DNA from 4 places in the Halomonas sp. ABH4_019 genome. Region 2 is predicted to be linked to each of the others. Evidence: riboswitches for the same ligand, from Rfam matches in the RefSeq annotation. Region 2 holds a riboswitch; each other region holds the start of a gene.
The links. A riboswitch is a leader RNA that binds a small molecule or an ion and turns the genes downstream of it on or off. The one in region 2 is predicted to bind thiamine pyrophosphate.
Positions count from the first base shown of each region.

Region 1: it holds a riboswitch for thiamine pyrophosphate, as region 2 does, so the genes downstream of both, thiC (phosphomethylpyrimidine synthase ThiC) here and ACXAFN_RS04380 (sodium:solute symporter family transporter) in region 2, are expected to answer to the same signal.
Region 3: it holds a riboswitch for thiamine pyrophosphate, as region 2 does, so the genes downstream of both, ACXAFN_RS00605 (3-oxoacyl-ACP reductase) here and ACXAFN_RS04380 (sodium:solute symporter family transporter) in region 2, are expected to answer to the same signal.
Region 4: it holds a riboswitch for thiamine pyrophosphate, as region 2 does, so the genes downstream of both, thiM (hydroxyethylthiazole kinase) here and ACXAFN_RS04380 (sodium:solute symporter family transporter) in region 2, are expected to answer to the same signal.

Region 1 covers NZ_JBSWWC010000001.1:295,800-297,989, forward strand. The annotation lists gene tenA (thiaminase II) at 1-412, shown strand, start outside; TPP riboswitch at 715-834, shown strand; gene thiC (phosphomethylpyrimidine synthase ThiC) at 912-2,190, shown strand, end outside.
Region 2 covers NZ_JBSWWC010000001.1:964,431-966,620, reverse strand. The annotation lists gene ACXAFN_RS04385 (hypothetical protein) at 1-669, opposite strand, end outside; TPP riboswitch at 786-895, shown strand; gene ACXAFN_RS04380 (sodium:solute symporter family transporter) at 885-2,190, shown strand, end outside.
Region 3 covers NZ_JBSWWC010000001.1:130,431-132,620, forward strand. The annotation lists gene ACXAFN_RS00600 (LLM class flavin-dependent oxidoreductase) at 1-428, opposite strand, end outside; gene ACXAFN_RS00605 (3-oxoacyl-ACP reductase) at 428-1,204, opposite strand; TPP riboswitch at 1,241-1,334, opposite strand; tRNA gene ACXAFN_RS00610 (tRNA-Gly) at 1,702-1,776, opposite strand; tRNA gene ACXAFN_RS00615 (tRNA-Glu) at 1,801-1,876, opposite strand; tRNA gene ACXAFN_RS00620 (tRNA-Gly) at 1,968-2,042, opposite strand; tRNA gene ACXAFN_RS00625 (tRNA-Glu) at 2,070-2,145, opposite strand; tRNA gene ACXAFN_RS00630 (tRNA-Gly) at 2,170-2,190, opposite strand, start outside.
Region 4 covers NZ_JBSWWC010000002.1:746,452-748,641, reverse strand. The annotation lists gene thiE (thiamine phosphate synthase) at 1-554, opposite strand, end outside; gene thiM (hydroxyethylthiazole kinase) at 544-1,371, opposite strand; TPP riboswitch at 1,402-1,504, opposite strand; gene ACXAFN_RS10650 (ATP-binding protein) at 1,509-2,190, opposite strand, start outside.

The DNA.
Region 1 (2,190 bases), 670 kb from region 2:
GCACCGCGGTTTCTGTCGCGACTGGGGCATCACCGAGGACGACCTGGCGGCGCTGCCCGAGGCCCGCGCCACCCTGGCCTACACCCGTTTCGTGCTCGATGCCGGCAGCCGCGGCGACCTGCTCGACCTGCGCGTGGCGCTCGCGCCTTGCCTGGTCGGCTACGGCGAGATCGCGAACTGGCTCGATGCCCAGCCGTTCACGGTGCGCGGCGACGCCAACCCCTATGAGCCCTGGATCGCCATGTACCAGAGCGACGACTTCCAGGCCGCCATGCGCGCCGAGGTCGCCTGGCTGGACGCCAGGCTTGCCGAGGTGACGCCGGCGCGCTTCGACCAACTGGCACGGCTGTTCCGCGACGCCACCCGGCTGGAGATCGACTTCTGGCAGATGGGGCTGGATCGCGCGGACTGAGATTTCCGTCTATCGCCGAGCTTTTCCGGCGACAAGCCTCCGCGAGGCGCTGTGAACCCATCCCTGGGCGCTACTTTTGCCCTGCGGCACTCTCGCATCCTGCTCCGTTTGCAGGACCAGTGCTGGCCATCCATGGCCAGCCCGTTCGGCGAGGATCGCCTCACCCATGGCAAAAAACCCTCGCTCCGCCTTGTCCCCAGCGCTCGGCTAGCACCGCGCCGACTCGGGCACTAGCGCACGGTAGAAAGAAAGTAGGTAGAGAGAGAAAGGCAATGACACGGCCCGCCTAGCGGCGGGCACCACCACGCTTGACGGGGTGCCGTTGAAGACGGCTGAGATCATGCGGCGCGACGCGCCGGAGCATGGGTCCCGTTGAACCTGAACTGGCTAGGACCAGCGTAGGGATCAAGCGACACGCCGCCGGGCTCGAAGCCTGCGGCCAATGTCCTCCCCAGCTGTCCTCCCTGATAACACCACCCAAGCAAAGGGAGACCGACCGATGGCAAAGACCGATCATTTCCTCGCCGAGAGCGCCCGCGTCGACGACGCCGCCGTCCAGGCCCTGCCGGGCTCGCGCAAGATCTATGTCGAGGGCTCGCGCCCCGATATCCGCGTGCCCTTCCGCGAGATCGGCCTCTCGCCGACCCGCACCTCGGGCGAGGGCCCGGATGAGCAGAACCCGCCGCTGCTGGTCTATGACACCTCCGGCCCCTACACCGACCCCGAGGCCGAGATCGACCTGCGCCGTGGCCTGCCGGAACTGCGCCGCGGCTGGATCGAGGCGCGCGACGACACCGAGTTCCTCGACGGCCCGACCTCCGAATACGGCCGCCGGCGGGCCAACGATCCGATGCTCGCCCCGCTGCGCTTCGACCTGACCCGCACGCCGCGGCGCGCCAAGGACGGCCGGAACGTCACCCAGCTGCACTATGCGCGCCAGGGCATCATCACCCCGGAGATGGAATTTATCGCCATTCGGGAAAATCAACGCAGGCAAGCCCTGGGCAGCGAAGAGGTCGAGCGCATCCTCGGCCACCAGCACCCCGGCGAGAGCTTCGGTGCCCGCCTGCCCGAGGAAATCACCCCGGAGTTCGTGCGCGACGAGGTCGCCGCCGGCCGCGCCATCATCCCCTGCAACATCAACCACCCGGAATCCGAGCCGATGATCATCGGCCGCAACTTCCTGGTGAAGATCAACGGCAACCTGGGCAACTCCGCGGTCACCTCCTCCATCGAGGACGAGGTCGACAAGATGACCTGGGGCATCCGCTGGGGCTCGGACACCATCATGGACCTGTCCACCGGGGCCAACATCCACGAGACCCGCGAGTGGATCATCCGCAACGCTCCGGTGCCGATCGGCACCGTGCCCATCTACCAGGCCCTGGAGAAGGTCAACGGCGTGGCCGAGGACCTGACCTGGGAGGTGTTCCGCGACACCCTGATCGAGCAGGCCGAGCAGGGAGTGGACTACTTCACCATCCACGCCGGCGTGCTGCTGCGCTACGTGCCGCTGACCGCCAGGCGCACCACCGGCATCGTCTCCCGCGGCGGCTCGATCATGGCCAAGTGGTGCCTCTACCACCACCGCGAGAGCTTCCTCTACGAGCACTTCGAGGAGATCTGCGAGATCTGCAAGCGCTACGATGTGGCCTTCTCGCTGGGCGACGGCCTGCGCCCGGGCTCGGTGGCCGACGCCAACGACGAGGCCCAGTTCGCCGAGCTGGAGACCCTCGGCGAGCTGACCCGCATCGCCTGGAAGCACGATGTCCAGGTGA
Region 2 (2,190 bases):
GACGCCGCACTCCTCCAGCAGCTGGGCCACCGGCTCCAACTGGCTCTCGTGCAGCAGCAGCACGCTCTCGCCGGGCTCCCCGTCGGCGGGCAGGGTCACGGCGAACTCGCCTTCCTCGAGATGGAACTCGTGGACCTGTCGGGTGCCGTCCGGCGTCTCGCAGCGGATCGCGCGGTAGGCGTCGTCCTCGCCGTAGGTCAGGCGGTGATAGACCTTGAAGAAGGTATAGAGCGACAGGCCCCAGGGGAAGGCCGGCCAGCGTGCGGGATTGTCGCGGGTCTCGGCGTCGACCTCGAGGTCGTTCGCCTGGGCGGCGGCGATCGCCGTGGCCAGCGGCTCGGCGAGTAGCGAGTCGGCATCCTCGGGCAGCGGCGCCAGGGCCTCGCTGGCCCGCCGATAGCGCTCGGCCACGGCCCGGTAGTCCGCCAGGTCGCCCAGGCGGTGGTCGCCGTGGCGCAGGTCCGCCGGGGCGCAGCCGCCGTTCTCCCAGCCGTGGATCACCCGCAGCGTCAGGCGCCCCTCGCGCATCGGCGTCGCCAGCAGGGCCTGCAGGGCCACGCGCAGGTGGAGCAGGCGTTCGCCGACATGATTGTCGAAGGCGCTGTAGGGATCGGCGAAGATCCGGTGCAGGCACCCTGGGGCATGTTCCTTGGCTTCGGTGAATGGCATGGCAGGCTTCCGGCGTGTGGGACGTTCGAATTCGGGCGTCGTTGTGTCATGCTGGTCGGGCGATACCGATATCGGCCGATACGGCCGTGGCTTGAGGGTCGCCCTCACAATTCATTCACTGTCGCCAGGGGAGTCCCGCCATGGGCGGGGCTGAGAGAGCGTTCGTCGCTGACCCTGGAACCTGATCCGGTTCATGCCGGCGGAGGAAGTGCGACATGCCTTACCTGACGTCAGCCGTGCTCGGCGCGGCGCTGCTGTGCTTTACCCTTCTGGGCCTCAGGGCCCGCCGGGCCGATGGCCCCCTCGACGACTACGTCACCGCCCGCAACTCCCAGGCGGCCCCGACCCTGGGGCTGTCCTTCCTGGCCTCGGGGATGGGCGCCTGGATCCTCTTCGCACCGCCGGAGATCGGCGCCTTCGTGGGGCCGTTGGGCCTGGCCGGCTATGCCATCGGCTCGGCGCTGCCGTTCATCGTGCTCGGCGCCTTCGGGCCGGCCATCCGCCGCCGGCTGCCCGAGGGCCGCAGCATCGGCGAATACGCCGAGACCTGTTTCGGCGCCGGCGTGCGGCGCTGGGTATCGCTGGTCTCGGTGCTTTACATGGGCTGCTTCCTGGCCGCCGAGCTGACCGCCATCGGCGCCATCACCGGCCTGCTGTCCGAGGTGCCGGCCGACCTGGTGGTGATCGGGGTGGCGGTGGCGACCCTGCTCTACACCGCGCTGGGTGGCCTGCGGGCGAGCCTGGCCACCGACCGCTGGCAGGCCTGGCTGCTGCTGGCGCTGCTGCTGGTGGTGGGCGGCGTGGCGCTCGCCCGTTTGCCTGCGCTGCCCGTCGACGCCGCGCTGCCGTCGATCCCCGCCGGTGACGCCCTCTCCGTGGCGCTGACGCTGGTGATCGCGGTGACCGCGGCCAACCTCTTTCACCAGGGCTACTGGCAGCGGGTGTGGGCGGCCCGGGACGAACGGGCCCTGGGTCGCGGCGCCTGGCTGGGCGGCGCGGCCACCGTGCTGGTGGTGGCGGTGGTCGGCGGCCTGGGCATGCTGGCCGCCATGGCCGGGGTGTCGCTCGGCGAACCGCCGATCCCCTTCTTCGCGCTGCTCGCCGAGGCGCCGGGCTGGCTGGCCCTGCCGGCCCTGGTGCTGGCGGTGACCCTGGTGGCCTCCAGCGTCGATACCCTGCAGAACGGCATCGCCTCGCTGGTGGTGGCCGGCAGCGGCCGGCGCGGCCTGTCGCTGGGCGCGGCTCGCTGGGTCACCGTGGCGCTGATGGTGCCGGTGGTGGCGATCGCCCTGCAGGGGCTCTCGGTGCTGCGGCTGTTCCTGATCGCCGATCTCTTGTGCGCCGCCATCGTGGTGCCGGTGCTGCTGGGGCTGTGGGCGCGGATGAGCGCCGCCGCGGCCCTGGCCGGCGGGGTGGCCGGCCTGGCCGGCGCCGTGCTGCCGGGCTGGATCGCCTCCGGCAGCCCGGTCGAGGGCCTGCTGGCGGCGAGCTTCCCCGGCGGGGTGCCGACCCTGCCGCCCT
Region 3 (2,190 bases), 830 kb from region 2:
GCCGGATAGCCGTGATTGCGCGCCTCGCTGTCGAACATCGAAGTCACCACATTCCAGCCCACGCGTCCGCCGGAGATGTGGTCCAGCGAGCCCACCAGCCTGGCCGCATGGAAGGGGCTATAGAAGGTGCTCGAGATCGTGCTGATCAACCCGATTCGCCGGGTCGCCCGGCTCATGGCAGAGAGCGCGGTCAGCGGCTCGAGATGCCAGTGAAAGCCATCCTCAACGCTGCCGGCGCTCATACCGTCGGCGAAGAACACCGCATCCAGCTTGCCACGCTCGGCGGTGCGCGCCAGCGACTCGTAATAGGCGATGTCACCGAGTCGCTCGGCACAGGAATCGGGGTGCCGCCAGGCCGCGCGATGGTGGCCGCAGCCCATGACGAACAGGTTGATGTGCAGTGTCTCGTCGGGGTTGCGCGACGTCATCAGCCTTTCACCAGTCCGCCATCGACGATCAGGTTCTGGCCGGTGACCGCCCTCGCCCAGGGCGAGGCGAAGAACAAGGCCGCGTCGGCGAACTCCTCCGGCGTGGTCACCCGACGCAGCGGCGTGTTCTGCGCGATCAGCTCGAAGACCGCCTCCGGGGTCGCGCTCGACGCATCGGTGGTGCGCAGGAGACCGCCGGAGATCATGTTCACGGTGATATTGTCGGGCCCCAGGTCATGGGACAGCGTGCGGGTCAACGAGAGGAGCGCGGCCTTGCCGGCGGTGTAGTCGTGATAGGGCACCACCGGATTCTGGAACAGGTTGGTGCCGATGTTGAGGATGCGGCCGCCACCGCGTTCGCGCATGCCGGCAAGCGCCGAGCGGATGGTATTCAGCGCCCCTCGGTTGACGCCCTCGATCTGCTGGTTGAGGTGCGCCCAGTCGAGCGCGTCGGCGTGGGGACGCGCATCGCCGTTGAAGGTGAACGCGGGCAAGGCGTTGTTCACCACGGTGGTGATCGGTGCACCGAAGTGGCTGCGCGCCCGCTCGAACAGCGCGGCGACCACCTCGGCCTCCCGCACATCGGCCTGCACGGCCAGGGCCCGCTGCGGCGCTTCCCTCACCAATGCCTCGGCGGCCTCGCGACTCTGGAAGTAGTTGATCACCACCCGGGCCCCCTGGGCGAGAAATGCACGGGTCAAGTGCTCACCGAGGCCGCGGGCACCGCCGGTGATGAGCACCACCTGCTCGTCGATCGGGAGGGAGGAAACAGCCATGGGGTGGGACTCCTTTTACGCGGCAAAGGGCGCCGCGCTGGAGCCGGCCGACATCCCTTCGCCAGTGTGAGCTGGATCAGGTTCAACGGGTATCATCTCAGCGGCGGCTGCCGCACCCCGTGTCTTGGCCGCACCATAGCGCATTCGCGCGCGCAATGACAGTCGGCCCCGCTTGGCGGCGTCGACGGTCGTGAAAGAAAGGGGAAAGGACTAGAGCGAGAAAAGTGACACGATTAAGATCGGCACACCGGATCGCGGCGTGAGCCTTGGCCAAACCGATTGAAGCACTGGAATCGAATGGAGCGGGAAACGAGATCGATGGGGCGGCCATCCGCCGGGCCGGCGCACCGGATCGTGACCCGAGCCTTGGCCAAACCGATTGAAGCACTGGAATCAAATGGAGCGGGAAACGAGATCGATGGGGCGGCCATCCGCCGGGCTGGCGCTCCAGCTCGTGACGGGAGCCTTGGCCTGACCGGTGAGGAAAACCTTTCGAATGGAGCGGGAAACGAGATTCGAACTCGCGACCCTCGCCTTGGCAAGGCGATGCTCTACCACTGAGCTATTCCCGCTTACAGGAGGGAGACGATGCGAAGTGGCGTCCCATAGGGGGTTCGAACCCCTGTTACCGCCGTGAAAGGGCGGTGTCCTAGGCCACTAGACGAATGGGACGCATGGAGCGGGAAACGAGATCCGACCGGGCTGGCGCACCAGCTCGCGACCCTCGCAGGCCCTACTCTAAGTCCATCAACCCGAAGGAAAATGGAGCGGGAAACGAGATTCGAACTCGCGACCCTCGCCTTGGCAAGGCGATGCTCTACCACTGAGCTATTCCCGCAGGTCTCGCATTGTCAAACACCGGAAGTGGCGTCCCATAGGGGGTTCGAACCCCTGTTACCGCCGTGAAAGGGCGGTGTCCTAGACCACTAGACGAATGGGACGCATCATTACCCCAAAGGAGCAATTGGAGCGGGAAACGAGATTCG
Region 4 (2,190 bases), on a different contig from region 2:
ACCACCGCCAGGCCGCCGGCGCCGGCGCGGCGCACCGCCTCGGCGTGCTCGGCCTTGAGCCCGCCGATGGCCACCGTGGGCAGCGGGCTGGCGGCGGCGAGCGCGGCCAGGCCATCGAAGCCCAGCGGCGCGGCGTGGTCGCGCTTGGTGGGCGTGGCGAACACCGGGCCCAGCCCCAGGTAGTCCAGCCGCTCGGCGTCCAGCCGGGCCAGCTGCTCGTGGGTCTGCACCGAGAGGCCGAGGAGGGCCTCCGGGCCCAGCGCCGCCCGGGCGTCGGCCACCTCGCCGTCGTCCTGGCCGATGTGCAGCCCGTCGGCGCCGCTGGCCAGCGCCACCTCGAGGCGGTCGTTGATGATCAGCGGCACGCCGCTGCCGGCCAGTCCGGCCTTCAGGCGCCGCGCCAGTGGCACCAGCTCGGCGTCGCTGGCCTGCTTGTCGCGCAGCTGGACGACGCTCACGCCGCCGCGCACCGCGGCCAGCACGGTCTGCTCCACGCCACGGGCGGCGCACAGCTCGGGGTCGGTGACCAGATAGAGGGACAGATCAAGGCGCATCGGTGAGCTCCAGGCGGGCGGGGTGGGTGGTGGGGCCGGAGAGGGTGGACAGCGCGTCGGGATCGAGGCCGTACAGGGCATCGAGGAAGGCCACCGCGAAGCTGCCGGGGCCGGCGGCGGTCTGGCCGGCCGCCTCGCCGGCGGTGGCGTAGGCGGCCAGCGCCGCCACCGTGGCCGCGAACGGGTCCTCGGCATCGGCCAGGAAGGCACCGACCACGCCGGTCAGCGCACAGCCCAGGGTGGTGACGCGCGGCATCAGGGCATGGCCGCCGCGGACCCGCGCCAGTCGGCGGCCGTCGGTGACCAGGTCGACCTTGCCGGTGACCGCCACCACGGCGCCGCTGTCCCGGGCCAGGGCCACGGCGGCGCGCTCGGCGCTGTCGGCGCTATCGGTGCTGTCCACGCCGCGTCCTCCGCCGCCCTGCCGGGCCAGCGCGAGAATTTCCGAGGCGTTGCCGCGAATCGCGCTCGGCCCGAGCGCCAGCAGCCGGGCGCCGGCCTCGCGCCGGAAGCGGGTGGCGCCTACCGCCACCGGGTCGAGTACCCAGGGCGTGCCGGCCGCATTGGCGGCGCGGGCGGCGTCGTCCATGGCGTCCAGCCAGTGGGGCGAGAGGGTGCCGATGTTGAGCGTCAGGGCGCCGGCCAGGCCGGCGAATTCGGCGGCCTCCTCGCGGGCGTGGACCATGGCCGGCGAGGCGCCCAGGGCCAGCAGCACGTTGGCCATGGTGTTCATCGCCACGTGATTGGTGATGTTGTGGACCAGCGGGGTGGTCGCGCGCACCCGAGCGAGGTGCGAGGCGGGATCGAGGGATTGCATCGGGCCTCCTGGCGGACGGGAGGCGCGGGCCCGGGGGCCGGCACGACTCCCTCCGCCGGCATTATCCGGGTCAGGTGATGAGGGTGCCTCTCAGCCGGAACGGTATGGTGTGCCGGCGCCCCTGTCGTCGGGTCTCACTATCCCCCTTCGTCCCGGGCTTGTAAAGCCGCCGGGCGGGGCAGCCAGACCCGCACGCTCAGGCCGCCGCCGGGCGCGGCCGCAAGCGCCAGGCGCCCGCCGTGGCGCTGCACCAGGCGGTCGACGATGGACAGCCCGAGGCCGGCGCCGGCCCCCGGGCCGGCGCGATGGAAGCGCGCCAGCACCTGCTGGCGGCTCGCCTCGGGAATCCCAGGCCCTCGGTCGTCCACCCGCAGCGTCAACCACTCGGCCTCGCCGCCGAGGGCCACGTCGATGCGGCTGCCGGCCGGCGAGTGATGGATGGCGTTGCCGACCAGGTTCTGCACCAGGGTGGCGAGCGCGCCGGGCTCGGTGCGCAGTCGCCAGTCGGCGCCTTCGTCGGCCTCGAGGTGCAGCGCCTGGCCGTGATCGCCGGCCAGCGGCAGCAGCTCGGCCAGGGCCTCGCGCACTTCGTGCAGCAGGTCGGCATCCTGGTTGGGGGTGTCTTCCTGCTCGGGGTCCAGGCGCGCCAGGGTCAGCAGTTGTCCGACCAGTCGGGTGGCGCGGGCCACGCCGGCGCGGAGTTGGGTCAGCGCCTCGCGGCGGTCGTCGGGGTCCGCGGTGGCCAGGGCGTTCTGGGCGTGCAGGTCGAGCACCGCTAGTGGCGTGCGCAGCTCGTGGGCGGCATCGGCGATGAAGCGC